DNA from 2 places in the Mesorhizobium sp. M0292 genome. Region 1 is predicted to be linked to the other one. Evidence: riboswitches for the same ligand, from Rfam matches in the RefSeq annotation. Region 1 holds a riboswitch; the other holds the start of a gene.
What was found. A riboswitch is a leader RNA that binds a small molecule or an ion and turns the genes downstream of it on or off. The one in region 1 is predicted to bind S-adenosylmethionine.
Positions count from the first base shown of each region.

Region 2: another riboswitch for S-adenosylmethionine. It lies ahead of metX (homoserine O-acetyltransferase MetX); the one in region 1 lies ahead of NKI96_RS16065 (O-succinylhomoserine sulfhydrylase).

Region 1 is NZ_JAMYSB010000009.1:56,044-71,840, forward strand. It holds gene NKI96_RS16010 (MATE family efflux transporter) at 1-343, opposite strand, end outside; gene NKI96_RS16015 (histone deacetylase family protein) at 561-1,463, shown strand; gene NKI96_RS16020 (DUF6460 domain-containing protein) at 1,531-1,794, opposite strand; tRNA gene NKI96_RS16025 (tRNA-Gly) at 1,975-2,048, shown strand; gene NKI96_RS16030 (LysR family transcriptional regulator) at 2,053-3,060, opposite strand; gene chvE (multiple monosaccharide ABC transporter substrate-binding protein) at 3,350-4,420, shown strand; gene mmsA (multiple monosaccharide ABC transporter ATP-binding protein) at 4,573-6,105, shown strand; gene mmsB (multiple monosaccharide ABC transporter permease) at 6,102-7,388, shown strand; gene araD1 (AraD1 family protein) at 7,590-8,585, shown strand; gene NKI96_RS16055 (ABC transporter substrate-binding protein) at 8,632-9,402, opposite strand; gene NKI96_RS16060 (2'-deoxycytidine 5'-triphosphate deaminase) at 9,504-10,598, opposite strand; SAM riboswitch at 10,739-10,816, shown strand; gene NKI96_RS16065 (O-succinylhomoserine sulfhydrylase) at 10,874-12,064, shown strand; gene NKI96_RS16070 (ceramide glucosyltransferase) at 12,076-13,227, opposite strand; gene apaG (Co2+/Mg2+ efflux facilitator ApaG/CorD) at 13,450-13,842, shown strand; gene NKI96_RS16080 (Hsp33 family molecular chaperone) at 14,029-15,060, opposite strand; gene argF (ornithine carbamoyltransferase) at 15,169-15,797, opposite strand, start outside.
Region 2 is NZ_JAMYSB010000023.1:1,453-17,249, forward strand. It holds gene NKI96_RS26170 (glycosyltransferase family 2 protein) at 45-980, opposite strand; gene NKI96_RS26175 (DUF1330 domain-containing protein) at 1,229-1,549, shown strand; gene metW (methionine biosynthesis protein MetW) at 1,557-2,171, opposite strand; gene metX (homoserine O-acetyltransferase MetX) at 2,168-3,337, opposite strand; SAM riboswitch at 3,398-3,475, opposite strand; gene hisC (histidinol-phosphate transaminase) at 3,602-4,711, shown strand; gene NKI96_RS26195 (prephenate/arogenate dehydrogenase family protein) at 4,716-5,651, shown strand; gene NKI96_RS26200 (sugar kinase) at 5,659-6,582, opposite strand; gene NKI96_RS26205 (DUF2125 domain-containing protein) at 6,707-7,705, opposite strand; gene NKI96_RS26210 (gamma-glutamylcyclotransferase) at 7,829-8,362, shown strand; gene NKI96_RS26215 (aldo/keto reductase) at 8,526-9,473, shown strand; gene NKI96_RS26220 (LysE family translocator) at 9,557-10,171, shown strand; gene NKI96_RS26225 (lysophospholipid acyltransferase family protein) at 10,241-11,050, opposite strand; gene NKI96_RS26230 (LysR family transcriptional regulator) at 11,166-12,071, opposite strand; gene NKI96_RS26235 (pyridoxamine 5'-phosphate oxidase family protein) at 12,186-12,818, shown strand; gene NKI96_RS26240 (YdcF family protein) at 12,917-13,636, opposite strand; gene NKI96_RS26245 (cell division protein FtsX) at 13,770-14,759, opposite strand; gene ftsE (cell division ATP-binding protein FtsE) at 14,752-15,411, opposite strand; gene NKI96_RS26255 (hypothetical protein) at 15,592-15,797, shown strand, end outside.

The DNA of each region.
Region 1 (15,797 bases):
GGACGACAAGCACGATGCCGGCGGCGACCGCGATCAGCACGGCGCGCCAGAACACCGCCTGCTCCTCCAGTTCGTCGCCGCGCCCAAACGCCTGGGCGACGAGGCCGGTGGTACCGGAGCGCAGGAAATTGAAGGTGCTGAAGACCACGTCGAAGACCAGCGCCCCGGCCGCCAGGCCGCCGAGCAGGGCGGCATCGCCGAACTGCCCGACCACCGCCGTGTCGACGATGCCGAGCAGCGGCGTCGTCAGATAGGCGAGCGTCATCGGCACGGCGATGGCGAGCACCGAACGGTTGGTGACGGCGAAGGGTCTCGCGTCGGCTGGGATTGCACCCGTGTCCAGGGGACTGCTGCCTTGCTGATTGCGGCTTGATCGAACAGCCGATGTGCCCCATTTTCCGGCCACCGCGCAATCACTCTTGCCGTGACGGCCAACCGAAATGTTCTTCTGGCGCGAGCCCGCCGGATCCGAGTACTGGTTTTAAGCAATTCCCAAGGGGAAGCGCTACGCGCTTCTCCCGGGAAAACCGCTGCACACTTTTCCTGGAATTGCTTTAGCCATGCCCCTGCAGATCGTCCATCATCCCGACTACGATGCCGGCTTCGCCGTCAATCATCGCTTTCCGATGAGCAAATATCCGCTGCTGATGCAGGCCTTGCATATCAGGGGTCTGATCCATGCGGGGGCGCTGTCGATGCCCGAGCCGGCGCCGGCCTCCTGGCTGAAGCTCGCCCATGCGGCTGATTATGTCGACCAGGTCATCACGTGTTCAGTGCCTGAAAAGATCGAGCGCGAGATCGGCTTTCCCGTGGGACCGCGCGTTTCGCTCAGGGCGCAACTCGCCGCCGGCGGCACGGTGCTGGCGGCGCGACTGGCGCTTATCGATGGCATTGCCTGCAACAGCGCCGGCGGCAGCCACCATGCGCGGCGCGCGCAAGGCGCGGGCTTCTGCACCTTCAACGATGTTGCCGTCGCTTCGCTGGTGCTGCTAGCCGAAGACGCGGTGAAAAACATCCTGATCGTCGATCTCGATGTGCATCAGGGCGACGGCACCGCGGACATCCTGAAAGACGAGCCACGCGCGTTCACCTTTTCCATGCATGGCGAGCGCAATTATCCGGTGCGCAAGATTGCCTCCGATCTCGACGTTGCCCTGCCGGACGGCACCGGCGATGGCGCCTATCTCGAACGGCTGGGTGTCCTCCTGCCGGAGCTCTCGGCCAAGGCGCACTGGGACATCGTCTTCTACAATGCCGGTGTCGACGTGCATGCCGAGGACCGGCTCGGCCGGCTATCGCTCAGCGATGACGGCGTGCGTGCCCGCGACGCCATGGTGATCGGTCATTTCCGCGCGCTGGGCATCCCGGTCTGCGGTGTCATCGGCGGCGGCTATTCGACCGATGTCGCAGCGCTCGCGGCGCGCCACGCCATCCTGTTCGAGGTGGCGTCGGACTTTGCCTGAGTGGCCTTTGGTTTGAGCACAATCTTTTCCGAAAACCGGTTTCCACTTTTCGGGATCGTGGTCCGCTTCACTTCCGGTAGTTCGCGAGCCTGAGCAGGATGAACACCGGCACGACGATCGCGGCGCCGAGCAGGATATAGCCCAAGAAGCGATAGACCGCGTTGAAGCCGAGGTTCCAAAGATCGATGAAGAAACCCTGGATGCGGTAGAAGACGTCCATCGGCGTCCAGCCGAACGCATTCATGACCAGGCCGACCAGGAACGACACGACCAGCAGCTTGACGATCACCCTGACGGGCGAGTCACCGAGAAAGCGCGTCACTGTGGACAAGGGGCCTGCCTCCAGATTGGTGTGCCCGGATTCGGGGTACAAACCCACGAATACGCACTTGCTGCGCCCGCATCAAGGCGGGCGGACGGCGCAATCGGTCGGGTTTCCAACAGCCGTTTCCGAACAGCTGTCCAAGGGCGATTGCCCGAAGCACGCCCATCATGATATCGAGAGGCCGACGCGGGTATGATGTAATGGTAGCTTGTCAGCTTCCCAAGCTGAACGCGAGGGTTCGATTCCCTCTACCCGCTCCAGTTCCTATCCCACTTCCCGCAAGATAAAATCGTGCAGCATCTTGGCTGCCGGCGACAGCACGCGGTTCTTCACCGTGATCAGGCTGTAGGGGCGGACCTCGATGTCGAACTCGGTCTGGACGACATCGATGGCGCCGGCGAGACCGTCGGGGTTCTGGATGAATTTTGCCACCTGGATCGACACCGGGGCGATGGCGTCGGACTGCGCCACCATGACCAGTGTGAGCAGCAGCGACGAGGTGTTGAGGATGCGGTCCGGCAGGGCGATGTTGCGGTTCAGGAAATTGCTCTCCATCGCCTGGCGCAGCGGCGACCCGCCCGACTGGAACACCCAGTCGAAGGCGGCGGTGTCCTCCAGCCTCACCGCCTTCCCATTGTTTAGAGGATGGCCGTTGCTCAGCGGGTGGCCTCGGCGCACGATCAGGCAGGCCTTCTCGACGCCGATGACGCGCGATTCGAACAGGCGCGGATTGAGGTCTTCGGGGACACGGGCGATGATGAAATCATGGCGCGTGGCGATCAGTTCGCGCGCCAGCACATTCGACGTCTCGACCTGCATGGTAATCTCGATGCGCGGATAGAGGCGGCGTATCTCGCGGATCGCCGGGACCGCCAGTTCGATCGCCGGCGCCGTCACCGCGCCAAGGAACACCGAGCCGCCCTTGCCGGCCTTGAGCTCCGATATTTCGCGGTCGGCCTCGCGCATTTCGAGCAGGATCGAGCGCGCGCGCCGGGCCAGCGCCTTGCCGTAAGGGGTGAGTGTGATGCCGCGCGGCAGCCTTTCGCAGAGCTTCACCTCGAGCACCGCTTCCATCTCGGAAATCATGCGCGAGGCCGCCGGCTGCGAGATGTTCATCACCTGGGCGGCAGCACTCACCCGACCGTGATCGTCGAGTGCTGCGATCATGCGCATGTGACGCAGGCTCAAGCCGCTACGCAGAAGTGTCTCGCCATCGCCCGGCAATTCATCGTAACCGCTTGAAATTCCCTGAGGACCTCGTAAAGCCGCCATGCCTTTTCCCGCTTCCGCCACTGTTCCAGCCCGGTTTAGTCATATACCGGTTTTGGTATAGCAACCACCGAAGATCGCATTTGACAGTTATGGCAAAGGGTCACACTTTCGCGCGTCCTCAAGACTTGACGGTCGATGACGAGCAAAATCGTATCGATTTAAATCTGAGGGCCGATTGGGAGGATACCGGAGATCGATTATGACGGCGGCGGCGCTTTGGCGCATCCGCCCGACTGCGCGGCCCGCGAAGCCCCGAGGTGTCGCGTCCATCAACCAGGGAGAGTTTTACGTGAAAATCATCAAGACACTGGCCGCCGTCGCGGCCCTTGGCATCGCTGCCATGACCTACTCGGCGCATGCAGCCGACAAGGGTCTTGTCGGCGTGCTGATGCCGACCAAGACCTCGCAGCGCTGGATCAATGACGGCGATGCCGTCAAGTCCCAGCTCGAAGCTCTCGGCTACACGGTCGACCTGCAGTACGCTCAGGACGACATCCCCAACCAGCTCAGCCAGCTGGAAAACGAAATCACCAAGGGCCCGAAGGCGCTGATCATCGCTTCGATCGACGGCACGACCCTGTCGGACGCGCTGCAGAAGGCCGCTGACGCCGGCGTCGTCGTCGTCGCCTATGACCGCCTGATCAAGAAGACCGCCAATGTCGATTACTACACCACCTTCGACAATTTCGGCGTCGGCGTGATCCAGGCGAACTCGCTGGTCAAGGGCCTCAAGGAGCGCTTCCCGAACACCAAGCCGTGGAACGTCGAACTGTTCGGCGGCTCGCCGGACGACAACAACGCCTTCTTCTTCTACAACGGCGCAATCTCGGTGCTGCAGCCGCTGATCGATGACGGCTCGATCAAGATCAAGTCCGGCCAGACCGGCATGGACAAGGTCGGCACGCTGCGCTGGCTCGCCGCCACCGCCCAGGCGCGCATGGACAACCTGCTGTCGGCCAACTACTCGGACGGCAGCCGCGTCGATGGCGTTCTTTCGCCCTATGACGGCCTGTCGCGCGGCATCACCGCTTCGCTGCGCGCCGTGGGTTACGGCACCGACGCCCAGCCGTGGCCGATCGTGACCGGCCAGGACGCCGAGACTGCTTCGGTCAAGCTGATCATCACGGGCGAGCAATACTCGACCGTGTTCAAGGACACCCGCGAACTGGCCAAGGCCACCGTCGAACTCGTCGACAAGGTGCTCTCGGGCGGCAAGCCGGACGGCCTCGACGAAAAGACCTACAATAACGACGTCAAGGTCGTTCCCTCGATCCTTTTGACGCCGCATGAGGTCGACAAGTCGAACTACCAGGCACTGGTCGTCGACTCCGGCTACATCAAGGCCGACGAACTGAAGTAATCCGTTTAGAAAGACAGGGGTCCTGCGCGACGCAGGACCCCTTTCCGTTCACAAGCGACCCCGGTATTGTTTCTACCGGACTTAGTTTGCGTGCATGTCGTTGTCTCAAACCGCAAGCACTTTGGAGCGACATGCAACAGGAGGAGCTTGCCCTGATGACGACGATTTTGGAGATGCGCGACATCACCAAGACCTTCCCCGGCGTGAAGGCGCTGTCGAACGTCAACCTCAGCGTCGAAGAAGGCGAGATCCACGCCGTGGTTGGCGAGAACGGCGCCGGCAAGTCGACGCTGATGAAAGTTCTGTCGGGCGTCTATCCCGCCGGCACATATGACGGCCAGATCATTTTTCAGGGTCAGGAATGCCAGTTCAAAGGTATCCATGACAGCGAACACAAGGGCATCGTCATCATCCACCAGGAGCTAGCGCTGGTGCCGATGCTGTCGATCACCGAAAATATCTTCCTCGGCAACGAAAACGCCCGATACGGCGTCATCGACTGGGATGCCAACGAGGCGCGCACCGCTGCCCTGTTGAAGAAGGTGGGCCTCAAGGAGGACCCCAAGACACTGATCACCAATATCGGCGTCGGCAAGCAGCAGCTTGTCGAGATCGCCAAGGCGCTGAGCAAGGACGTCAAGCTTTTGATCCTCGATGAGCCGACCGCGTCGCTCAGCGAGAAAGACAGCCAGGCGCTGCTCGATCTTCTGCTCGAATTCAAGCGGCAAGGCATGACCTCGATCCTGATCTCGCACAAGCTCAACGAGATCAACCGGGTCGCCGACAAGGTAACCGTCATCCGTGACGGGCGCACCATCGAGACGTTGGCCAAGAAGGATATCTCCGAAGACCGCATCATCACCTCGATGGTCGGCCGTTCGCTCGACGACCGCTATCCGCCGCGCGAGCCCAAGATCGGCGAAGTCGTGTTCGAGGTGAAGAACTGGTCGGTCTATCACCCGCTCCATGCCGAGCGACAGGTGATCAAGGGCATCGACATCAATGTGCGCAAGGGCGAGGTGGTCGGCATCGCCGGGCTGATGGGCGCCGGCCGCACCGAATTCGCCATGAGCCTGTTCGGCCGCTCCTATGGCCGCCGCATCACCGGCGAAGTGCTGCTCAAGGGCAAGCCGGTCGATGTCTCCTCGGTAAGCAAGGCGGTCCAACACGGCATCGCCTATGTCACCGAGGACCGCAAAACCTACGGCCTCAACCTTATCGACCATATCAAGCATAACATTACGCTGGCCAATCTCGACGGCGTGTCGCGCCACAGCGTGATCGACGACATGCGCGAGCTTGCGGTCGCCAACGACTATCGCAAGAAGACCAATATCCGTGCGTCAAGCGTCTATCAGATGACCGGCAATCTTTCCGGCGGCAACCAGCAGAAGGTGGTGCTGTCGAAATGGTTGTTTGCCGACCCTGACGTGCTGATCCTCGACGAGCCGACACGCGGCATCGATGTCGGCGCCAAATATGAAATCTACACGATCATCGCGCGCCTTGCCTCGGAGGGTAAGGCGATCGTGGTCATCTCCTCGGAAATGCCGGAATTGCTGGGGATTACCGACCGCATCTACGTCATGAACGAAGGGCGCATGGTGGGCGAAATGCCGGCGGCGGAAGCAAGCCAGGAAAAGATAATGCGCGCCATCGTCCGGGGAGAAGGAAAAGCAGCATGAGCACCGAAAGCGCCCCCGCCCCGCAGGGCAACGTCGCCGACGAACAGCGCCCGCGCATCGCCGTCTCGGCGCTGGCGACGAATTTGCGCGAATACGGGCTGATCATAGCGCTGATCGTCATCATGCTGTTCTTCCAGTTCACCACGTCGGGGACGTTGTTCAAGCCGGTCAACCTCAGCAATCTGGTGCAGCAGAACTCCTTCATCATCGTGATGGCGCTGGGAATGCTGCTGGTGATCGTATCGGGCTATATCGACCTCAGCGTCGGATCGGTCGCCGGTTTCATTGGCGCGCTGGCGGCAAACATGATGGTCATCTGGCAACTCGGACCGCTGAGCAATCCGCTGGTGGTTTCGATCGTCTGCCTGGTCGCGGGTGGCCTGATCGGCGCCGCGCAAGGGTATTGGATCGCCTATCACCGGATACCGAGCTTCATTGTCACGCTGGCCGGCATGCTGATCTTCCGCGGCATTTGCCAGGCGTTGCTTGGCGGCGGCTCGTCGGTGGGTCCGCTTCCCGACGACTTCAAGATGCTCAGCTCCGGCTTCATCCCGGATGTGATCGGCCCACTGACGCTCGTCCCGCCGGTCGTGAACGCAGCCGGCAAGACCATCATGGGCAGCGGCGTGACCCTGCACATGACGACGGTCGTGCTGGGGCTGATCGCCGTGCTCGCCTATGCCTATTTCGGGGTCCGCACCCGGCGCAAACGAGAACGCCATGGTTATGAGGCCGAGCCCTTCACCCTGTTCGTCGTCAAGACGCTGGTCGCCAGCGCGCTGGCGCTGTTCCTGGTCTATGAGTTTGCCAGCTACCGCGGCCTGCCCGTGGTGCTGCTGGTCATGGGCGTGCTGATCACGCTGTTCGTCTTCGTCACCAATCGCATGACCATCGGGAGGCGCATCTACGCCATGGGCGGCAATCCCAAGGCGGCGCAGCTGTCGGGCATCAACACCGAGCGGCTGACGCTGATGGTGTTCATCAATATGGGCGTGCTGTCGGCGCTTGGCGGCCTGATCATCGCGGCTCGTCTCGGCCAGGCGGTGCCGGCGGCGGGTCTCGGCTCGGAGCTCGATGTCATCGCCGCAGTGTTCATCGGCGGCGCCTCGGCGATGGGCGGCGTCGGCCAGGTTATCGGGGCGGTCGTCGGCGGCTTCATCATGGGCGTGATGAACAACGGCATGTCGATCATGGGCGTCAATGTCGACTGGCAGCAGGTGGTCAAAGGCCTGGTGCTGCTCGGCGCCGTGATCTTCGACGTCTACAACAAGAACAAGGCCTGACAAGCTTCAGCGAGGCAAGCAGGAGGCATACGGTCGCGGCGCAGCCGGCAAGTTGTCGGCATAAGAAGTCCCCCGAGGGATGGAGCTCGCGAGCGCAATCCGGACGAAGAGTTCAACCCGTGGCGCGGCGAGGTCCGAGCCGCGCAGGTCAAGGTTTGCCAAGGGGCAACCCGGCCAAGGCACATGAGAGAGGATTTCATCATGCTAATCTCCCAGATCCTCGACGACGCCGAGACCATCCGCGTCGTCGCCCGCAATGGCGGCGGCAAGACCAGGATCATCAACGGCGCCCGCAGCGTCTATTCGCTGGCCATGGAAGCCGCGCGCACCGGAACGGGCCTCGCCGCGCTGATCGAGCGCAAGGGGTTCGGTGAAGCGATAGACCTCGACGCCGTCTACAAGAAGGGCCGGCTGGTGTCGCCGATCAACCATCCCGATCCTGCGCATCTGCATCTGACCGGCACCGGCCTGACCCATCTCGGCTCGGCGGCGACGCGCGATTCCATGCACAAGAAGCTCAGCGATGGCGGCGAGGAGCAGCTTACCGATTCCATGAAGATGTTCCGCATGGGGCTCGAAGGCGGCAAGCCGGCCAAGGGCCAGACCGGCGTGCAGCCGGAATGGTTCTACAAGGGCAACGGCACCATGGCGGTGGCGCCGGGCGCCGCACTGATGTCGCCGGCCTTTGCGCAGGACGCCGGCGAGGAGCCGGAAATCGCCGGCATCTATGTCATCGGCGACGACGGCGCGCCGTTCCGCGTCGGCTTCACGCTGTCGAACGAGTTTTCCGATCATGTTACCGAGCGGGTGAACTATCTGTTCCTGGCACATTCCAAACTGCGCAACGCCTCGTTCGGGCCGGAAATCCTGATCGGCGACCTGCCGGCCGACGTCAGGGGCTCATCGCGAATCTATCGCGACAGCAATTTGCTGTGGGAAAAGCCGTTCCTGTCGGGCGAAGCGAACATGTCGCACACAATCGCCAATCTCGAACATCATCACTTCAAATATTCGGCCTTCCGCCAGCCGGGCGACGTGCATGTGCACATGTTCGGCACGGCGACGCTGTCCTTTGCCGACGGCATCAAGACTCAGGCCGGCGACGTGTTCGAGATCGAGGCCGGGGATTTCGGCCTGCCGCTGCGCAACCCGCTGGAGATTGAGCAGCCGGTTAAGGTGGCGGTGAAGGCGCTTTGAGAGCGTAATCTCCCTCCTTGAGGGGGGAGATTGGCAGCGCCCACCGTCAATAAATATCGAAGTCGAAATACTTGGCCTGGATCTTCTTGTAGGTGCCGTCGGCGACGATGGCGTCTATCGCCGCGTTGAGCTTGTCGCGAAGTGCCGTGTCCTCCAGGCGGACAGCGATGCCGGCTTGCGTCTCGGTGCCCTTGACGTCACCGACAAGCTTGCAGCAGCCGTCGCTCGCCTTCTTCAGCCAGTCCATCAGCACGAATTTGTCGGAGATGACGGCGTCGAGACGGCCGTTCTGCAAGTCGGTGATCGCCTCTTCCTGGGTGGGGTAGAGTTTCGCCTCGGCGCCGGCCTTGCCATAGGCGTCCTGCGCATAGTCGGCCTGAGTGGTCGAGGCCTGCGCGCCCACCGTCTTGCCGGCAAGGGCTGCCGGTTCGGTGGAAGTGAGGTCGCTGTCCTTCGGCGCCACCAGCGCCAGCGGCGTCGTGTAGTATTTGTTGGTGAAGGCGACCTGTTTCTTGCGCTCCTCGGTGATGCTCATCGAGGCGATGATGGCGTCGAACTTTTTCGCCTGCAGCGCCGGGATGATGCCGTCCCAGTCCTGGGTGACGATCTCGCACTCGACCTTCATCTGCGCACACAGCGCATTGGCAATGTCGATGTCGAAGCCCTCGATCTTGCCGTCCGCGGTGATGGTGTTGAAGGGCGGATAGGCGCCCTCGGTGCCGATCTTCAATTTCTCCTGCGCCTCAGCCAGCGAGCCGGCCGATATCACCAGCATGGCAGCGCTCGCTGCCGATATGATCCATCTTGAAATCTGCATTTCGGTTCCCCTTGCGCGCCGTTCTCTTGCCGGCCACCGAAAGGCAGCCAAGCATGGTGAGGCAGCGCAGGCAAGTATTTTGCCTGACGGTGATCGAAGGTTCAGCCGGCGGGGCGGAAATGCTTGGAGAGCTTGAGGCCTTGCGCCTGGTAATTCGAGCCGAGATCGGTGCCGTAAAGCGCCTGCGGCCGCTTCAGCATGTGTTCGTAGACCAGCCGGCCGACGATCTGGCCGTGGTCGAGGATGAACGGCACTTCGTGGCTGCGCACTTCGAGCACCGCCCGGCTGCCGGTGCCGCCTGAGGCCGAATGGCCGAAGCCCGGATCGAAGAAGCCGGCATAGTGAACACGGAATTCGCCAACCAGCGGATCGAAGGGCGTCATCTCGGCGGCGTAGAGCGGCGGCACGTGCACGGCTTCGCGGCTGACCAGGATGTAGAACTCGTCCGGGTCGAGCACCAGTTCGCCGGCGCCGCTCTTATAGAGCGGCTCCCAGAAATCGACGGCATCCTGGGCGGCGCGCTTGTCGACATCGACCAAGCCGGTGTGATGCTTGCCGCGATAGCCGACCAGGCCGTTCTGGTCGCCGTCAAGATCGATCGACAGCGCAATGCCGCCGCCGGAAATGTTGGGCGGCTCGGTCGCCACCAGCATCTCGGCGCGGTGCAATTCGTTCAGTTCTGCCTCCGACAACAGCGCGTTGCCGGTGCGAAAGCGGATCTGCGACAGCCTCGATCCGGCGCGTACGACGATCGGGAAGGTGCGCGGACTGACTTCGAGATAAAGCGGCCCGTGATAGCCGGGGGCGATCTTGTCGAACTCATGGCCGCGATCGGTCATCACCCGGGTGAAGATGTCGAGCCGGCCGGTCGAGCTCTTCGGGTTGGCCGAGGCCGACACGTTTGCGGGCAGCGCCAGGCTTTCGAGCAGCGGCACGATGTAGACGCAGCCGGTTTCCAGCACCGCGCCCTCGGCGAGACTGAACTCATGCAATTTCAGCCGGTGAAGCTTGTCGGCCACCAGATGATCGGGACCCGGCAGGAAGGAGGCGCGCACGCGAAAAGCCTTGTCGCCGAGCCTGAGATCGAGGCTCGCCGGCTGCACCTGGTCGACATCGAGCGCGCGCGGCGACTTCAGCGCGCCGGACTGAAACAGCGCGGAAATGTCCTGATCGGGAAGAATGCCTGTCTGCCGCAAAAGGCTGGCTCCGCTCCAAGGTCGGTCTCTTTGTGGCAGGTTCTTGCCGCAAAACCGCTGGATATTATTGCGGAACCTGCCTGGTACAAACCTCTTAATGAAGCCGGCAATTGACGCAAGCGCAGGTGAGGTCTAAAGGGTCGTTATCCCGTGGTGATTTGGCCGGTCGGCTTGCAGCCACGTTAAACAAGTCGCTAAAGGACCGTCGGGCCGCAAGGCCATATGGACCGGTTGCGACTTTCGCGGCCGGTTTTTTTGTGTCTGGAACAAAAGCGATGAGCACCAAGAAGCGTAACTGGAAACCTCAGACCGCACTCGTGCACGGGGGAACGCTGCGTTCCCAGTTCGGCGAGACGTCCGAAGCGATGTACCTCACCCAAGGCTATGTCTACGAGACGGCGCAGGCTGCCGAGGCCCGTTTCAAGGGCGAGGAGCCGGGCTTCATCTATTCGCGCTATGCCAACCCTACCGTCGACATGTTCGAAAAGCGCATGTGCGCGCTGGAGGGTGCCGAAGATGCGCGCGCCACGGCGTCCGGCATGGCGGCGGTGACGGCAGCGCTCCTGTGCAGCGCCAAGGCCGGCGACCATATCGTTGCGGCGCGCGCGCTGTTCGGCTCCTGCCGCTGGGTGGTGGAGACGCTGGCGCCGAAATACGGCATCGAGGCAACGCTGGTCGACGGCACCGACATCGCCAACTGGGAAAAGGCGGTGCGGCCGAACACGAAACTGTTCTTCCTGGAAAGCCCGACCAATCCGACGCTGGAAGTGGTCGACATTGCAGCGGTGGCGGCGCTCGCCACCTCGATCGGCGCCAGGCTGATCGTCGACAATGTCTTCGCCACGCCCTTGCAGCAGAAGCCCTTGCAGCTCGGCGCCCATATCGTCGTCTACTCCGCGACCAAGCACATTGACGGCCAGGGACGCTGTCTCGGCGGCATCATCCTGTCCGACAAGAAATGGATCGACGAGAATTTGCACGACTATTTCCGCCACACCGGCCCGAGCCTGTCGCCGTTCAACGCCTGGACGCTGCTCAAGGGCCTGGAGACGCTGCCGGTTCGGGTGCGCCAGCAGACTGAAAGCGCGGCCAAGATCGCGGATTTCCTGGCAGGACGGCCGGAAATCGCCCGCGTCATCTATCCCGGCCGCGCCGACCACCCGCAGGCCGACATCGTCAAGAAGCAGATGACAGGCGGATCGACGCTGATCTGCCTCGACGTCAAGGGCGGCAAGCAGGCGGCCTTCGCCTTGCAGAACGCGCTCGACATCGTGCTGATCTCCAACAATCTCGGCGACGCCAAGAGCCTGATCACCCATCCGGCGACCACCACGCACAAGAACCTCAGCGACGAAGCTCGCGCCGAGCTTGGCATCGGGCCGGGAACGCTCAGGCTGTCGGTCGGTCTTGAGGATACGGACGATCTGCTGGAGGACGTTGCGCAGGCGCTGAAGGCAGCCGGATAGGCCGCGAGGCGTCACGCTCCCGACGAAACCTCTTCCAGTTCGGCCGTCTTGGTGCCGATGGTCATGATGTTGCCGCGCCAGTCGACGGCGCCGCTCAGCCAGCCGCGCGCCCAGATGGCGGGAAGCATCATGTCGCGCACCATCATCGCCGGGACCATGCGCAGCGACAGGTGCCAGCCCTTGGCCGCGGCCAGCGCGCATTCGGGAATGTAGGCCGCCGTCAGCACGGCCAACACCGTGGCCGGCAGGCTGATGCCGGCACTTGCGGCCGCCACCAGCGCCAACGCCAACGGCACGGCGACGCCGGTCAGGATCTCGGGTGCGAAAAACAGCGGGAAAGTGACGCGGCGCAACCGCGCCCAGCGCGCCTGGCGCGACCAGATGTCGGCAAGTCGGCGCTGCCCCAGTGGTTGCTCGAAAGGCGAGGCAACGAGATTGACGCGCAGGCCCAGTCCGTTGACCAGCTTGGTTGCAGCAGCATCCTCGGCGATCTCGGCGGCCAGCGCGCGGATACCGCCACTGGTATCGAGCATCGGCTTGTTCCACAGCATGCTCTTGCCTTGGGCAAAGCCGAGACCGAGCGCCTCGCCGGCATATTGCCAGCGCGCCTGCAGCGTGTTGAGGAACGCGCATTCGACCTCGGCCCAGAAGCCATCCGGCCGAGAGCCGATCGGCGTCGAGCAGATAAGCCCGGTATTGGTCCGCCAGGCCGCCATCATGTGCTGGACGTAATCCCTAGGCATCAGCACGTTGGAATCCGCGAGAATAACCCAATGATAGAGCGCCGCTTCCCAGCCCTTGACGCAGTTGTTGAGCTTCGGGTTGCTGCTGACGCGGTCGTCGCCGATCAGCAGCCGGGCCGGCACGTTGGGAAACAGGACGATCGCCCTGTTTATCAGTTTGACGACGGGATCGTCGGCGTGAGCGACGCAGAAGATCAGTTCGTAGCGCGGCCAGTCGAGCGAGAAGGCTCGCTGCAGCGTCTCTTGTGTGAACGGCTCCACGCCGCGCGACGGCACGACGATCGAGACCGGTGGCTGCTCGTTGGACGGCGGAGGGATGAGACGGCGCGCTTTCAGCTTCGACGATGCAAGCAGGATGCTGGCGAGATTCGAAAGAAGCAAAGCGGAGGAAGCGAAAGCGGCTGTGAGAGCTGGTTCCATCGAGATCTGGTCACTCCGGAAAGGCCGCTCGCGGCTGCTTCGTCAGTCGACAGATGGGCCTTGAGTCGCCGGCAAGGTTTGCGCACACCAACACTGTCATGTGTCACTTAAATGACATTGTTTGTCGGCACCTCCGCTTTGAGGCTGGCAGGACATGCCGTTGTGCGCGTATCAAACCGCATAGCGCGACAAATGTTCCTTGCCGCGCAACCGGAGCAGCCCATGTATCGCGCCGTCACGCGCAACATCGAAGTGCAGGTCAGACCGTTCTACCTGGAGGACCGCTCGGACCCGGCGGAGAACCGTTATGTCTGGGGCTACCAGGTGACGATCGACAACCAGTCGGACGATTTCGTGCAGCTTATGTCGCGTTACTGGCACATCACCGACGGCAGCGGCCGGATCGAGGAAGTGCGCGGCGCCGGCGTGGTCGGCGACCAGCCTGAGCTCAATCCCGGCGACAGCTATCAATACACGTCAGGCTGCCCGCTCTCGACGCCCTCCGGCTTCATGGTCGGCCACTACACCATGCGCAACAAAAAGGGCGAGACGTTCGACGTCGCTATTCCCGCGTTTTCGCTGGATCTGCCGGGGACGCGGCGGACGGTGAATTAGGGGTTTTCTCCCCATCTCTATACGGGGAGAAATGCCCGGCAGTGCAACGAGGGGCGCCGCCGGACTCATGAGGTTATCTTCCACGCACATGACGTAGGCTATGCGCGGCCATTCACCAAAGTTCGCGCTGCCCCTCATCCGCCCTTCGGGCACCTTCTCCCCGTGAACGGGGAGAAGGAAGAGATGCTACTGAGCTGCAAACTCCGCCGGGTCGAAGTCGTACTGCTTCGAGCAGAACTCGCAGGCGACGTGGATGCCGCCATCTTCGATGCTGTCCTTGATCTCCTGCGCGGAAAACCCCTCGAGGATGCCGCGTATCTTGTCCCTTGAGCAGGAACATTGGTCGGCGACCGGCACGCCGCCGAAGACGCGCACACCATGTTCGTGGAACAGCCTGTAGAGCAGCCGCTCGGCGCCGATGGTCGGGTCGATCAGCTCGGTCGGCTCGATGGTGCCGAGCAGCGCCACCAGCTCGCGCCACGAATTGTCGGCCGGCTCCTGCGTCACGTCACGCGGATCGCCGTCGCCGCCCGAAATGTCCGGCACGCGCATGCGCTCGGGTGACTGCGGCAGGAACTGCGCCAGGATACCGCCGGCGCGCCACTGCTCGCGCGCACCGCCGGGGCCGGGCGTCAGCAGCTTGGCCACCGACAGCCGGAGGTCGGTCGGGATCTGCTCCGACTGGCGGAAATAGGTGCGCGCGGCGTCTTCCAGCGTCTCGCCGTCGAGTTGGACGATGCCCTGATAGCGCTGCGTGTGCGCGCCCTGGTCGATGGTCAGCGCCAAAACGCCGCTGCCCAGCAGCGTCTGCTGCGAGGTCTGGCCTGCGGCCACCAGGGCCTCCAGCCGGTCGGCATCGAAGCGCGCATAGGCGCGCAATGCCGAGGGCGTGGAGAAATCCGCGACCAGCATGTCGACAGGCCCGTCGGTGCGGGTCTGCAGGATGAACTTGCCTTCGAATTTGAGCGAAGTGCCGAGCAGCACCGTCAGCACACAGGCTTCCGCCAGCAGGCGGGCGACCGGCTCGGGATAGTCGTGACGGTTGAGGATGGCGTCGAGCATCGGCCCGAGTTGCACGGTGCGGCCGCGCACGTCGAGCGGGCCGACCTCGAAGGGTACGACATGATCGTCGCCGGCATAGCCGAACTCGCCGAGTTTGGGGTGATGTTCATTCACTTGATGCGTTTCCAACATGACAAAGCTCCAGGGCGCGGCCATGCGGCCCGGAGGGGTGCATGCGTCCAAACGCGCTTGATTTGCGTGATGGGGCGCAAATAGGCATCGCGCCGCCCCGGATCAAGCGCTTGGAGATCAAGCGCCTGGAGATCAAGCGCCCAGACACCAGGCCAAAACCGCCTTCTGGGCGTGGAGCCGGTTCTCGGCTTCGTCGAAGACAACCGAATGCGGACCGTCGATGACCTCGTCGGTGACTTCCTCACCGCGATGCGCCGGCAGGCAGTGCATGAACAGGGCGTCGGGCTTGGCCCTCGCCATCAGCGCCGCATTGACCTGATAGGGCGAGAAGACATTGTGGCCGCGGGCGCGGTGTTCCTGGCCCATCGACACCCAGCAGTCGGTGACGATGCAGTCGGCCTGGTCGACGGCTTCCTCGGGCGAGCGGGTGAAGTGCAGCTTGCCGCCATTGCTCTTCGACCAGTCGATATGCTTTTGCGCCGGCTCGCTGCCTTCCGGCACGGCGACATTGAGGTTGAAGCGGAACCGCGCCGAGGCCTCGAGCAGCGAATGCAGCACATTGTTGCCGTCGCCGGTCCAGGCGATGGTCTTGCCGGCAACCGGACCGCGATGCTCCTCGAAGGTCATGATGTCGGCCATCAGCTGACAGGGATGGGTGTCGTCGGTCAGCCCGTTGATGACCGGAATCGTGGCATTCTCGGTCAGCTCGAGCAGCCGCTCATGCGACGTGGTGCGGATCATGATGGCGTCCACATAGCGCG
Region 2 (15,797 bases), on a different contig from region 1:
GGCAGTTCGGAGGGGAAAGCCGCTGCTCGGCTTGTCGGCAAACTTCAGGCCGGCCGTGCACCGTATTTGTCGCGAAATTCGGCATAGAGATCGCGGCGCCAGCGCCGGCCGCCGACATAGCCACGCAACAGCTGCGGCAGCGAATAGCCAAGCGCCTTCGACGACCGGTTGGCCATATAGCCGGAGAACGCCTGCGAAACCCTGCCCTTGAGTGCATCGGCGATGAGCTGCCGGGCGATCATGTAAGGCGGAATGTAGGGGTAGCGGTCGGCGATATAGGGGTGCTTGTCGATCAAGCTCGCATAGGCTTCGACATAGCCGTCCCGGCGACCGGAGATCGAATTCTCCGAGTTGTACTTTTTCCAGTCGATCACTTCGGACAGCTGCGCGCCGCTGCGACGGGCAAAGCGCAGCAACAATTCGCGATCCTGCATGCGCGTGACGTCACTGTCGTAGCCGCCGATGGCCAGCAGCGACTCGCGCCGGGCGGTGATTGCCGACCCGGCAATGAAGATGGTCTGCGCGACAAGGGCCCGCTCCAGCGAGTCGCGGCTCAGCAGCGCCTCGCGGTTGACGCAGTTGGTGCGGCGATTGCCCTTCAGCGACACGAAGGAACTGATCAGCACTTCGAGCGAGGGATTGTTGTCGAACTGCTCCAGCGTCCGCGCCAGGCGATCCGGCAAATAGACGTCGTCGGAATCGAGGAATGTCACCACCGGCGCCTGCGCCCGCTCGATGCCGGCATTGCGGGCGGCATTGGCGCCGCGCCATTTCGAGCCAACATAGATCAGCCGTGGATCGCGGATTTCGGCAAGTGCGGCTGCCGTACCGTCGGTCGAGCCGTCATCGACGACAATGTGTTCGAACCGGGGAAAATTCTGCGCCAGCACGCTCTCCACGGCGCGCACCACCTTGCTGCGGCGATTGTGCGTCGGTGTGATCACCGAGATCAGCGGAGCGAGGTCGGTTGCCTTGGACATGTTGCTTCGATTGTGCCCCGAAATGCCTGGAGGCCGGAGGTTTTGATGGTCGCCGTCCAAGCCTTACCCCGGGATGGCATTCGCTTCGACGCTACAAAAAACCAGCGGCAATGTCATCACAAACTGTTGAGCCAGGACGCCGGTAAGCCGGCCGATTACCCCAGACGTAATCGACCGATGGCCATCATGTCTGCAGATTGCGCCAACGAAGCCGGTCGTCGGGCTTCGATCTCACAGGGAGTTCAGCCATGGCCGCCTACGCCGTCGCCCATATGCGTCAAGTCACAATGGGCCCGCAGATTGTCGAGTATCTGCAGAGGATCGACGCCACATTGGAGCCTTTCGGCGGCCGCTTCCTTGTCCACGGCGGCGACATGGAGGTGGTCGAAAACGAATGGCCCGGGCATCTGATCGTCATCGAGTTTCCGGACAGGGCGCATGCGTGGGGCTGGTACGATTCATCAGCCTATCGCGAGATTCTGGCCTTGCGCACCCACAACTCCCACGCCGATGTGATCATCGCCGATGGCGTTCAGCACCCGCACAAGGCGACGGACGTGCTGGAATAGGGGCAAACTACCGCTTCAGCAAGAACACCGCTTGCTGGCCGAAGAAATTCCAGAACCACCATGGCATCGACAGGCCGATCTTCTGGCCGTTGCCGTCGAGCGCGGTGGCTTTCTCGACCGAAGCGCCGAGTTCCTCGACCAGATTGACGAAGTCGCGGATGGTGCAGAAATGGATGTTGGGCGTGTCGTACCAGGAATAGGGCAGGTCCGCGGTCACCGGCATCCGGCCATTGACGAACAGCGACAGCCGCACCCGCCAGTGGCCGAAATTGGGGAAGGAGACGATGGCGCGGTTGCCGATTCGCAGCAGCTCGTCGAGCACCAGCTTCGGGTTGCGGGTCGCCTGCAGCGTCTGAGACAGGACGACGAAGTCAAAACCCTTGTCCGGATAGAATTCGAGGTCGGTATCGGCATCGCCCTGGATGACCGAGAGACCGCGCGCCACGCATTCATTGACGCCGCGCTGTGACAGCTCCAGCCCGCGGCCGTCGACCTGCTTGGTCTCCTGCAGGAGTTCGAGCAGCAGGCCGTCGCCGGAGCCGACATCGAGCACCCGCGACTGCGGCGGTATCAGGTTGGCCACGACTTCGAGGTCGACGCGCTGGCTGCCATTGACGCTCATGAGGCGAGCCCCCTTGCGCGGGCCGCCGAGCCGATGAAGCCCTTGATGGCGGCAAACAGTTCGGGTTCATCGAGCAGGAAGGCATCATGGCCGCGGTCGGTGTCGATCTCGACGAAGGAGACGGAGGCGCCGGCGGCGTTGAGCGCATGCACGATCGAGCGGCTCTCCTCGGTCGGGAACAGCCAGTCCGAGGTGAAGGACACCAGGCAGAAGCGGGTCTTGGTCCCGGCAAAGGCATCTGCCAACCGGCCGCCATGGTCGGCGGCGAGGTCGAAATAATCCATCGAACGGGTCATGTAGAGGTAGGAGTTGGCGTCGAAGCGGTCGACGAATGTCATGCCCTGGTGGCGCAGATAGCTTTCGATCTGGAAATCTGCGTCGAAACCGAAGGTCAGCGCTTCGCGGTCCTGCAGATTGCGGCCGAATTTCCGATGCAGGGCGGCTTCCGACAGATAGGTGATGTGGGCGGCCATGCGCGCCACGGCGAGCCCCTTTTCCGGGCGCTTGCCGTGCTCGAAATATTTGCCGCCATGCCAGTCCGGATCAGCCATGACAGCCTGGCGGCCGACCTCGTGGAAGGCGATGTTCTGCGAGGAATGGCGTGCGCCTGTGGCGATCGGCAGGGCCGAGAAGACGCGCTCGGAATAGCATGACGCCCATTCCAGCACCTGCATGCCGCCCATCGAGCCGCCGAGCACGCAAAACAGCTTTTCGATGCCGAAATGGTCGACCAGCATCAGTTGCGCCCGGACCATGTCGCGGATGGTGATGATTGGCAGGTCGAGGCCGTAGGGCTTGCCGGTGGCGGGATTGGTCGAGGCCGGACCGGTGGAGCCGAGGCAGCCGCCGATGACGTTGGAGCAAATGACGAAGAAGCGGTTGGTGTCGATGATCTTGCCGGGACCGATCAGCACTTCCCACCAGCCGGGCTTGCCGGTCACCGGATTGGTGCTGGCGACATGCTGGTCGCCGGTCAGCGCGTGGCAGACCAGGATGGCGTTGGTGCGGGCATCGTTGAGGGCGCCATATGTCTGGTAGGCGATCTGGAACGGCGACAAAAGCGTGCCGGCGTCAAGCTTCAGCGGCTTGTCAGGGCCAAAACGCAACACAGGGCTCGACGGGTTGTCGGCCTCGTTGTTGGTTTTTGTAGCGCGGAGCGCGGCCATGTGACTCTCCTTGCCCGCCGTCAGGCAATAAAAAACCGGCAATGCGATCGCAAAGCCGGTTACGTCACGCAAACGGCCCTTTAGCGAGTTGTTTAACGTGGCTGCAAGCCGACCGGCCAAATCACCACGGAACTGTTGCGTTCTTCTAGAACTCGTGCGGCCCGGCGTCAACGGCCAGCTATTGCCCGCCTCTCGACATTCGCGGCTACGGCTTGTATTTCCGCTGCGGCCTCCGGACGGAGGCATTCTCGATGGATTTGCGACATGGACAAGACAGCGGACAAGGCACGACCGACGCCCCGCGCGGGCATTATGGACATCGACGCCTATGTGCCGGGCAAGAGCACAGCACCGGCCGGCGTCGCCAAGGTCCATAAACTATCGTCGAACGAGAACCCGCTCGGCCCGTCGCCGAAGGCGATCGAGGCCGCGCGTGAAGTGGCTGCCAAGCTCGATGTCTATCCCGACGGCACCGCCCGCCGGCTGCGCGAGGCGATCGCCGAGGTGCATGGCCTCAACCCGGCAAACATCATCTGCTCCAACGGTTCCGACGAGATACTTGGCCTGCTGGCGCAGACCTATCTTGCGCCAGGCGATGAGGCGATTTTTACCGAACATGCCTTCATGGTCTACAAGATCTACATTCAGTCGGCGGGGGCCAAGCCGGTTGCTGTGAAGGAAACCGAGGAACGCGCCGACGTCGACGCGATCCTGGCCGCGGTGACGCCGCGGACCAAAATCATCTTCCTCGCCAATCCCAACAATCCGACCGGAACCTATCTGCCGTTCCAGGAGGTCCGCCGCCTGCATTCCGCGCTCCCGGGCAACGTGCTTCTGGTGCTGGACGCGGCCTATGCCGAATATGTCAGGCGCAATGACTATGAGGCCGGCATCGAGCTGGCGGGCAGCGCACAGAATGTGGTCATGACCCGCACCTTCTCCAAGCTCGGCCTTGGCGGCGCGCGCATCGGCTGGATGTATGGCCCACTGCACATCGTCGATGCCATCAACCGCATCCGCGGCCCTTTCAACGTTAACGCAACAGCGATCGAGGCCGGCATTGCCGCCATCCGCGACCGCGCCCATGTCGAGCGCAGTTCGTTGCACAACGAGACCTGGCTTACCTGGCTGAATGAAGAACTGACGAAGCTTGGGCTGCGCGTGACGCCCAGCGTCGGCAATTTCGTCCTCATCCACTTTCCCGACGACAAGAGGCATTCGGCTGAGGCGGCGGACGATTACCTCACCCAGCGCGGCTATATATTGCGGCGCGTTACCGGCTATGGCTTCCCCAATGCGCTGCGCATGAGCGTCGGCACCGAAGAAGCAAATCGCGGCGTCATCGATGCCCTCACGACATTCCTGAAAAGCTGAAACAATGACAGCACCGATGTTTGAAAAGATCGCGCTGGTCGGCATCGGCCTGATCGGCTCGTCGCTGGCCCGCATCATCCGCCGCGAGGGCCTGGCCCGCCATGTCGCCATCGCGACGCGCAGCCCGGCCACGCTGGCGCGGGCGAAGGAGCTCGGTCTTGGCGAGAGCTACACCACCGACGCCAGGGAAGCGGTCCTCGACGCCGACCTGATCATCGTCTCGGTGCCAGTGGGGTCGTCGGGCGAGGTGGCGCAAGAGATCGCAGCGGCGCTGAAAAAAGGCGCCATCCTCACCGATGTCGGTTCGACCAAGGCCTCCGTCATTGCGCAAATGCAGCCCTATGTGCCGGACGGCGTGCACTTCATTCCGGGACACCCGCTGGCGGGTACGGAGAAATCGGGCCCGGATGCGGGTTTCGCCGAGCTGTTCGAACACCGCTGGTGCATCTTCACGCCGCTGCCGGGAACCGATCCGGCCGCGCTGGAAAAGCTGTCGGAATTCTGGCGGCGCTGCGGCTCCAACATCGACACGATGGACCCGCAGCATCATGACATGACGCTGGCCATCGTTTCGCATCTTCCGCACATCATTGCCTACAACATCGTCGGCACGGCCGACGATCTGGAATCGGTGACCAAGTCGGAAGTGATCAAATATTCGGCTTCCGGTTTCCGCGACTTCACCCGTCTGGCCGCCTCCGACCCGACCATGTGGCGCGACGTGTGCCTGCACAACAAGGATGCCATCCTGGAAATGCTGGCGCGCTTTTCGGAGGACCTCGCCTCGCTGCAGCGGGCGATCCGCTGGGGCGACGGCGACAAGCTGTTCGACCTGTTCACCCGCACCCGGGCCGTTCGCCGTTCGATCATCGAGGCCGGCCAGGATATCGACGTGCCGGATTTCGGCCGGCAGGCGGTCGAGCACCCGGTGAAAAGTTAAATCTGTTTCAGACGGGCCAGGTCGCCGCGACCATGGCCATTGTCTCGGCCCGGTCCGGCGCGCCCAGCCGGCCGCCGAAGCGCTGGCATTTGAGCGCGGCCGCCGCGCTGGCAAAGCGCAAGGCCTGCTCGATAGGCATGGCTTCGGCAAGCCCGACGGCAAAGGCACCGTGAAACACGTCGCCGGCGGCAAGCGTGTCGACCGCCTTGATCTTCGGCGCCGCGATGTGGCGCACGCATCCGGCGGACCGGTCATGCCACCAGCTTCCCGAGGCGCCGCCGGTAACCGCGACAAAGGCGTCTGTGCGGCTGGCGAGGTCGGCGCAGGCGGTTTCGGGATTCAGCGCGTGGCCGCAGACAATGCGTGCAGCCGTCTCCGAAGCGACGATGTGCGACGCCAGCGGCAACAGATGCTCCAGCACCTCCAGCGGCGCCGTGTCGGCGTCGAGGATTGCCGGGCAACCGGCGTCGCGCGCGGCGGTCAAGGCAAGAGCGGCGGCGCCCGGCCAGCGCACATCGACCAGCACGGCATCGAAGCCGGAAAGATCGGCGACAGGCACCGCCTCGGGGTCGGCCTGCGCCTTTGGGTCGTAGAAGGGCACGATGATGCGCTCGCCATGAGCGTCGACCAGGATCGCGGCCAGCGCCGAGCGGGCGCCTTCGACGCGGCGGACAAAGCCGCAATCGACGCCCTCGGCCTCGATGCCGGCCAGCAATTGGTCGCCGACGGCATCGTCACCTGCACTTGCCCACAGGAACACCTCGGCGCCGAGACGGCGGGCGGCGCAGGCAGCACTTGTCGCCATGCCCGAGGCGATCTGGATGCCGTCCGAGGCGATGAACTTGCCCTGATGCGTGGGCAGGGTTTCGACGCGCAGGATGGTATCCAGCGTCAGCGCGCCAACGCTCAGCAGTTTCACCGGTCGGTTCATGCGTCGGCTTGCTCGAGCATGATCTCTCCCCAAAAGCCGTTCCCGCTCTTTGCGATCATGCTCTATCTCTTTGTTTTAACGGAATTCCGGACGGAAAACCGCTCACACTTTTCTTGGAATTGCTCTAATCGAGCGGCTTGATCTTGCCCAGCGGAATGAAGCCGAGCGAGACCTTGCCCTTCACCACCTTGAGCGGCATCGACGGTTCGTTGCCGAGCAGCGCCAGACCGGCAAAGCCTTGCTCGATCTGGCTCTTCTGCTCGGGGATTGCGGTGGCGAGGATTGCCGCCACGGCTTTGGGATCCTGCAGCTTGATCGTCAGGTCGGCATTGACCAGGCCGTTGGCGTCGACCGACACCGGGCCGGAGACGGTGATGCGCGCGGTTCCCGACGACAGATCGAGCTTGTGGATGTCGGCCGCCTGGCCGCGCAGGCTCCTGGCCTGCGTCTTCATCAGCGCGACGCCGTTCTTCAGCGTCGCGTCGCCGCTGCCGTCGAGCGGCGGCAGCACGCGCCCGCCGATCGCGTCGGCGTCGATCTCAAGATCGGTGAAGCTGCCGACGTAGCCGATGTCCTGGCCGTCGGGCCGCAACTCGCCCGCCGCGGTTCCGGCGCTGAACAGTGAAACCGGATCAGTGTCGTCGGCCGGATCCGTCTGGCCGGACAAGCTCTCCGCCTGCAGCGAAATGCTCCGGGGCAGGGGCCAGAAGAGCTTGGCATTGGCCTGCAGATTGTCCCAGTCGATCCATAGCGGCGCCATCCCCGGCACCGAGGTGCGCAGCGGCCCACGCAACTCGGCGGCAGGCGACAAAGGCCGGATGAGCTCTGCAACGAAGTTGAAGCTGCCTGCCGAGGCGGCAACGTTCCTGGCGTCGTCCTCGTAAGCCAGATTGTCACAGGAGATGGCAAAACTCAGGGGGTAGCCGCTGACGGTGAGGTTGGCGCAGCCGGCCTCGATGCCTTTGTCCTTGAGCGAGGCCACCGCCTTGTCGGCTTCGCTGCTGACGCGACCGGCGACATAGAACCAGACTGCGCTGTAGACGCCGAACAGCATAACGAGCAAGGCAGCGAGCCACATCAGCCGGCGGCGAAACTTCGACGGACGCTCGTCACTTGACGTCATGCTGCGGCTTTCATTAACGCGGGCGTGTTGCGGGTGGACTGTGGCTTACGCAAAAGCAAAAAGAACAGAAGAGCACCGATTCCGATGCGGCGGCGTCACTCTCGTACAATCAGGCTTGGCGATATGGGCGATTTTTGGGTTTTTGGCTACGGCTCGCTGATCTGGCGACCGGGATTCGCCCATGTCGAGACACGGCGCGCGCGGCTTTACGGCTACCGCCGGTCGCTCTGCGTCTATTCCTTCGTGCATCGCGGCACGCGCCAGCGGCCGGGCCTGGTGCTAGGCCTCGACCGTGGCGGCTCCTGCATCGGGCTGGCCTTTCGCGTGCCCGGCGAGCTGCGCGATGAGGTGCTGACCTATCTGCGCGAGCGCGAATTGGTGACCAGCGTCTACCTCGAGCGTGTGCTCGATATCAGCCTCGACGGGAATGGGGCGGCCGCGGGAGAGAGAGTGAAAGCGGTTGCCTATATCGTCGACCGCCAGCATGAGCAGTATGCCGGCGGGCTCGACCCCGCGCATGCGGCAGGTGTTATCCGTGGCGCCGTCGGCCAGTCCGGAAACAACGAGGACTATGTGCTCAACACGCTGCAGCATCTCGCGGCGCTGGGTATCAGCGACCACTGGCTGGAAGAGGTGGCGAAGCGGATCGCCTCGTGAGCCAGTGGACCACGGCGAGCCTGCAGGCGAAGCGCTCGCGCCTTTGTGAAGCGCTGGCCCGCTGGAAAATTGGCTGAGGCCTTTGACCTCGGCGCGGCGAGACCTAGCTTAGCTGCGGCCCGAAGCATTCGGGTCGCCCGCCGCCAGCCCACGGAGCCCCGTCTTGCAAAAACGCCGTCTCGGTCAAACCGACCTTTCCATCGCGCCGCTGGTCCTGGGCGGCAATGTCTTCGGCTGGACCGCGGACGAGAAGACCTCCTTCGACCTGCTCGACCGGTTCGGCGGCGCCGGCCTCAACGCTATCGATACGGCCGATGCCTATTCGCGCTGGGTGCCCGGCCACGCGGGCGGCGAGTCCGAGACCATCATCGGCAAATGGATGAAAAGCCGCGGCAACCGTGACAAGATCATCGTCATCACCAAAGTCGGCTCGGATATGGGACAAGGCAAGAAGGATCTGTCCGCTGCCCATATCGAAAGGGCAGTCGAGGCGTCGCTCAAGCGACTGCAGACCGATGTCATCGACCTCTATTTGTCGCACTGGCCGGACCCGACCACGCCTTATGAAGAGACGCTCGGCGCCTACCAGAAGCTGCTCGCTGCCGGCAAGGTCCGCCATATCGGCGCCTCGAATCTCGACGCCGGCCAGCTGCGCGCCGCGCTCGATGTTGCCAGCCTGCGCGGGCTGCCGCGCTACAGCGTGCTGCAGCCGGAATACAATCTCTACGATCGCTCATCCTTCGACGGGCCGCTGCATGATGTGTGCGTGGCCGAGGATATCGGCGTCATCACCTATTTCAGTCTCGCCAAGGGGTTTTTGAGCGGCAAATACCGTAGCGAGGCCGATCTCGGCAAAAGTGAACGCGGCGGCGGCGTGAAGGCTTATCTCAATGCGCGCGGCATGCGCATTCTGGCCGCACTCGACACTGTGGCGGCGCGCCATTCGGCCAAGCAGGCGGAAGTAGCACTCGCATGGGTGATGGCGCAGCCCGGCATCACTGCGCCGATCGCCAGCGCCACGACGCTGGACCAGGTCGACAGCCTGGTGCGCGCCGCATCGCTGAAGCTCAGCGCGGAGGATCTCGTGGCGCTGGACAAGGCCAGCGCCTAGCCGCGCAGGTTCGGCACGATCGTTCAAGACGACGGCTGTCCGCCTTGCCACACTGTTCTCCATTATTGTGGAGAAGAGGCAGCATGGCCGCAGACATTCTTTCGCAGGCGCAGCCCTGGCAGCAATTGCTGGCGCTGGTGCTGGCGGCAACCGTCGTCATGGGCAGTCCTGGCCCGGCGACGATCAGCGTCACGGCGATAGGGGCCGCCTTCGGCCTGCGCAATTCGCTTCACTACACATCGGGGATCATTTTAGGCACGGTCGCGGTGCTGCTGGTCGTGGCCACCGGCATCAAGGCTATCCTCACCTCGATGCCGGGCGTAGCGCCGGTGCTGGCGGTCGCTTCAGCCGCCTATATTCTCTACCTCGCCTACAGAATAGCGACAGCGCCGCCGCTGGCCGCGCGTGACAGCAGCGCGGTTCTGCCGACCTTCCTCGGCGGCTTCCTGCTCGCCGTTGCCAACCCGAAAGCCTATCTGGCGATTGCTGCGGTCCTTGCTGGCTCCGCGACCGCAGCTCTCGGCATCCCGGCCAGGCTGGCGGTTCTCACCCTGATGATCGTAGCCATCCATGTGCTGTGGCTGCTGGCCGGCGCGGCCTTCGCCCGCACCCTGCGCCAGCCGCTGACGTCGCGGATCATCAATCTGGCCTTCGCGGCGACGCTGGTGCTGACCACGGCGCTGGCGGCGTGGCCTTGAGCCGGCCCGCAGAAGAGATCAAGCTTTGGTCTTTTTTGTTTTGGCGCGATTCAGGACGGAAAAAACCGCTCACACTTTTCCTGGAATTGCTTTGGCGGCCGCGGCGAGTTCGGCCAGCCGCTTGACCGCCGTCGGCGGCATTTGCGGCGGGTTAGGAGCCTGCGATGCCTCGATCAGCAGCTGGTCGCAGGCGGCTTCCGTATCGCCGATCAGCCGGTCCATGAATTCGTCCTTGCCGAGCCCGGGCGGGATCGGCGGCAGGAAGCGGGCCTTGATGGTGCCGGGAAAGCGCAAAAATTTGCGGCGAGGCCAATAGAGGCCGGCGACATGGGCGACCGGTACCACCGGGACGCCAAGCTGCGTATAGAGCTCGACAATGCCGTATTTGTAAGCCGGCTCGTCGCCTGGCGCTCGGCGCGTGCCTTCGGGGTAGATAATCAGCTGGCGCGGATTGCGCCCCATCTCCTGCTTTGTCGATGCAACGACCTGCTTCAACGCCTTGGAGCGGCTGCCGCGGTGAACCGGGATCATCCGCATCTTCAGGATGTACCAGCCGAAGAAGGGGATCCAGGTCAGCTCGCGCTTCAGGATATAAAGCGGATCGTGGAGGAAGGGAAAGAAAGCGATCGCGTCCCAAAACGACTGGTGTTTCGGCGCCAGGATGAAAGAGCCCTCCGGCAGGTTCTCGACGCCGGTGATGTCGCTCCTGGTGCCGGCGATCTTGTCGTAGAGCCACAGGCTGGTGCGCGACCAGAATTTCGGCACGAACCAGGCGCGATGGCGTGGCGAGAGGAAGTAGTAAGGGGTCCAGAGGACCATCTGGACGATCAGATTGACATAGAAGACGAAGTTGAACGCCAGCGAGCGGATATAGAGCATGCGGGGAAGGGCCCGTTGAGGAGGTGTGCGTTGGTTACACCAAGCGCGGGCAAAAAGGAAACGCCGCAATGGCCTGACATAGGCCGGCTCGCCACTGACTCAAGCCAGTCTCAACTCACCACGTCGCCTGCAACAGCCGCTGCTTCAGCCGCGGAGCGGCGAAATCGAGGAACGCCCTTAGTTTCACCGCCAGCAGGCCTTGGCCGGCATGGACGAGGCTCACCGGCCACGGCTGCGGCTCGAAGGGTCGCAAGACCGGGACGAGCACGCCGGAACGTACTGCGTCCGCGATCTGGTAGGAGAGCACCCGCGTCATCCCGGCGCCTGCAATCGCGGCATCGATTGCAGCTTCCGCCGTGTTGACGCGCAGCCGTGAGTGGATCGGCACGATCAGTTCGCCCTTGTCGCCGGCAAAGCTCCAGCTGGCGAGCGCTGCAGGCCCTTCGAAACTGATGCATTCATGCGCGGCCAGATCGTCCGGCGTCCGCGGCATGCCATGCGCGGCGATATAGGCGGGGCTGGCGCACACGACGCGACGGATCGCGCCGACGCGGATGGCAATGAGGCTCGAAGGCGCAAGCTCGCCGATGCGGATGGCAAGGTCGAGATGTTCCTCCGCCAGTTGGGTTATCCGGTCAGCCAGCGTCAGGCGAATGTTGACTTGAGGATAAGCCGCCAGGAATTCGGTGACGACAGGCAGCACGTGCAGGCGACCAAAGACGACCGGCGCGGTGATGAACAGGTCGCCGGTCGGCGTGCTGTATTCGCCGGCAGCGGTGCGTTCGGCTTCGCCGACCTCGCCGAGGATGCGGCGGCAGGCGGCGAGATAGGCCTGGCCGGCATCGGTCAGCGTGAGCTGCCGGGTCGAACGGTTCAGCAGGCGCGCCTGAAGGTGCTTTTCGAGGTCGGAAACCTTGCGGCTGACCGTTGCCAGTGGAATGCCGAAATGGCGGCCGGCAGCGGAAAGGCTGCCCGCTTCCACCGCGGCGACGAACAGCGACATGGCTTCGAGACGATCCATACTTTCTTCCGGAAATTGGAAGGATAGCTTGCAACTATGCCATCTACATCCAAAACATGGAAGGATCTACCTCTTCGCGTACAATGGCCGTGTTTCGGCCTCGCGGAGGCTTCCATGAATGCTCACACTTTCACCAGCGATGTCGCCTTCACGCCGACGGTCAAGGCGATCCAGACCCGCAAAGGTTCGCGCAAGGGCTATGCCAGCGCCGAGGAGCGCGGCGGATGGCGCGCCCATATGACGCCCGACCTCGCCGACTTCATCGCGGCGCAGACCAGCGTCTTCCTGTCGACGGCAAATGGCGAGGGTCAGCCCTACATCCAGCATCGCGGCGGGCCAGCCGGCTTCCTCAAGGTGCTGGACGAGAAGACCATCGGCTTTGCCGATTTCTCCGGGAACAGGCAGTTCATCACGCAGGGGAATCTCGCCGACAACAACCAGGCATTCCTGTTCCTGATCGACTATGCGCATCGCCAGCGCGTCAAGATCTGGGGCACGGCGCGCGTCGTCGAGGACGATGCCGAGCTTCTGGCAAGGCTGATGCCGCAGGACTACAAGGCGCGCCCCGAGCAGGTCATCTTGTTCACCGTCTCGGCCTGGGATGCCAATTGCCCGCAACACATTCCGCAGCGATTCGAGGCCGCCGATGTCGCGGCCGCACTCGCCGAACGCGACAAGCGGATTGAAAGCCTCGAACAGGAGATTGCGCGGCTGCGTGGCGCGGAAGACGGCACGGCCAAGGGGTAATCGAGCGCCGTCAGAGTCGTCTGTCTGGACGCAATTCCCAAGGGAAAGCGTACGTGCTTTTCCCGGGGAAACCGCTACACACTTTTCCTGGAATTGCTTTAGTCCTTGGCGGTCGAAACCTCGGCCAGTGCGACGCTGTCGGCAGTCTGGCGGACCGGGACGACGCCGCGCGCAAGCGCCAGCAGGTATTTGCTGTATTCGGTCAGAAGCACGCGTAGCGCTTCCGGCTTGGTCAGCCAGTCGCCATTGTCCAGATTGGTGTTGACCACCGGATAGGGTTCAAGCCTGGCGCCATGCAGCAGGCGGCCCATCTCGAGCAGGCTGCGCGGCATGTGGTAATTGTTGGTGACGAGGATGACGCTGCCATAGGCGTGGCTCTCCACCCATTTAGCGCTTTCCTCGGCATTGCCGATCGTGTCGAGCGCGGCGCGGTCGATGTCGACACAGCAGGAAAACAGCGCCTTGTCGCCGCCGGTAGCAGCCTGCAATTGGCGGCGGCTGGCAGAGGGATGCACGCCTGAGATCAGCAGCCGCTCGCCCTTGCCGGAGGCAAGCAGATCGAGTGCTGCGTCGAGGCGGGCCTGACCGCCGGTCAAGACGATGATCGCATCGGCCTTGGCTGGGTTGGTCGGGGTCGTCATGTGGCTGACCTTGCTGGCGAACCAGCCGAAGCCACCGGCAAACAGGGCCACCAGCAGCAGTAGACAGAGGGAGGCGAGACGCAGGGCGGTGCGCAAACGGCCCAGCCCGGTACGCACACGCAAACGCACCACTGGCATCTGTCCAGCCGTTCCGGTCGACTCCCGCGCGTTCATCATCCTATGGTTAATCCTGAAATGCCTTTTTGGTAAGGAAAAAAGCGCACATTGCGTTACGTCGGTTTTCGATCCGTGATCGTCCCTTCCATTCCTGTCCTTGCCCCCGAACTGTTTTCGCTTCTGCCCTCACGGTTCACCCCGCATCCGGCTGGCGGACATCGATGTCGCTGAGATAGGCGACGACGGTGGCGTGCGAGGTCGCCGCCGTCAGTCCGCCGATCACCAGCACCATCAGGCCGACGCCGAGATAGCCTGCCGATCCGATGGCGAAATTGCCGAACAAAGCGGTGGCCTGGTCGGCCTGCGGCGTTGCCATGTTGCGCGACGACCACCAGGAAAAGACGATGAAAACCAGGATCGCGGCTGCGCCGCCGGCGGCCGCGCCCTTCATGCCGGTGACCAGGAAATGCCAGCGGAATTCGCGCGCGATGAAGCGCGCCTCGGCGCCGACGAAATGCAGCACTTCGATGATATGGCCGTTACCCGCCATAGCGCCGCGCGTCGCAAACACTACGGTCAGCACCGTCGCCGACAGCATCAGGACCAGCACGGCGATGCCGATGGTGACCGTGGTGCGGGCCATGGCGACCAGCCGGTCGACCCATGTACGGTGATCGTCGAGCGAAGCACTCGGCAGCTTGGGCGTGAGCGCCGCACGGATGGCGCTAAAGTCGGGCGGACTGGTCTCGTCGATGGTGACGATGATCAGGCGCGGCACCGGCAATTCGTCGATATTCAGGCCCGAGCCCAGCCATGGCTCCAACAGACGCGCGGTGGCGTCGCGATCGATGATCCGGGTTTCCTTCACGCCGGGGAATTCGCCGACGATCTGCGAGGCCTGGGCAAGGGCTGCCTCCATGTCGAGGCCGTCGACCGGTTTGATCTGAATCGTCGCCTCGCGCGAGATCTGGTTTTCCCAGACCGAGGCAGTGTCGCGCACCAGCGTGACGGCGCCGAAAGTCAGGCAGGACAGGAAGGTCATGATGGCGATGACCAGCACCAAGGCGCGGCCGGCAATATTCTGCGCCGGCACGATCGGCGCCATGCGGCGGTGGACGCGCTGCGTCGTCGTCGCGGGCTCGGCGGCGTCTTCATGCAGCTGTTCGGCCGATAGCTCAGTCATAAATATCCAGCCTTCCGCCGGCCAGGATCATGCGGCGCGCGTCGACCTGCTCCATCAGGCCGAGATCGTGAGTGGCGATCACCACCGCGGTGCCGAGCCGGTTGAGCTCAATGAACAGCCTGAGCAACCGGCGCGCCAGCGGCGGGTCGACATTGCCGGTCGGCTCGTCGGCAAGCAGGATTTCGGGCTGTTCGATCAAGGCCCGGGCGATTGCCGCGCGCTGCTTTTCGCCGCCCGAAAGGACCGGCGGCAGCACATGCATGCGCTCGCCCAGGCCAACCCATTTCAAAAGTTCGGTGACGTCGGTGCGGTAGCTCGCTTCCTCGCGGCCGCGCACGCGCAGCGGCAGAGCGACATTCTCATAGGTGGTCATGTGGTCGAGCAGGCGGAAATCCTGGAACACCACGCCGATGCGGCGCCTGAGATGCGGCAGTTCAGCGCGCGAGATGCGCGAGCGGTCCTTGCCGAAGATGGTGATCAGCCCGCGTGTCGGCTTCAGCGACATGAACAGAAGGCGCAGCAGCGTCGTCTTGCCGGCGCCGGAGGGCCCGCTCAGGAACTGGAAGGAGCTCTCCGGAATGTGCAGGGAGATGTCGCGGAGGATTTCCGGACCCATGCCATAGCGGAGGCCGACATTTTCGAAGCGGATCACGTGCGACGACCTGAGGTGTGTGGCGGCGGCGTGCCAGCCCTTTCTGTCCAACGACCATCGGCCGCCATGGTTAACCGTCGGTTAATTTTCGCTGTTTTTGAGTGCGTCACAAGGGTTCCGGTGGGGAAGCGTTAACCATTTCCATTTACGCAAAAGAAACGAAGAGGCAACAGCGGGGCCATGATGGCTGAGCAACGAACCGCGCGCCCGGTTTCCGGCGAAATCATGACCGGGACAAGTGTCGCACCGGAATCGCGGCCTGTGGCGACCGACATCGTCGATGCGGATTATGAGGTGCTGCCGCAGCTGATCCCACTGATAGAAGCCATGCCGACGCCGGCGCGCGACATCGCGACGCCGTCGATGGAAGGCATGGAGATGCTGCG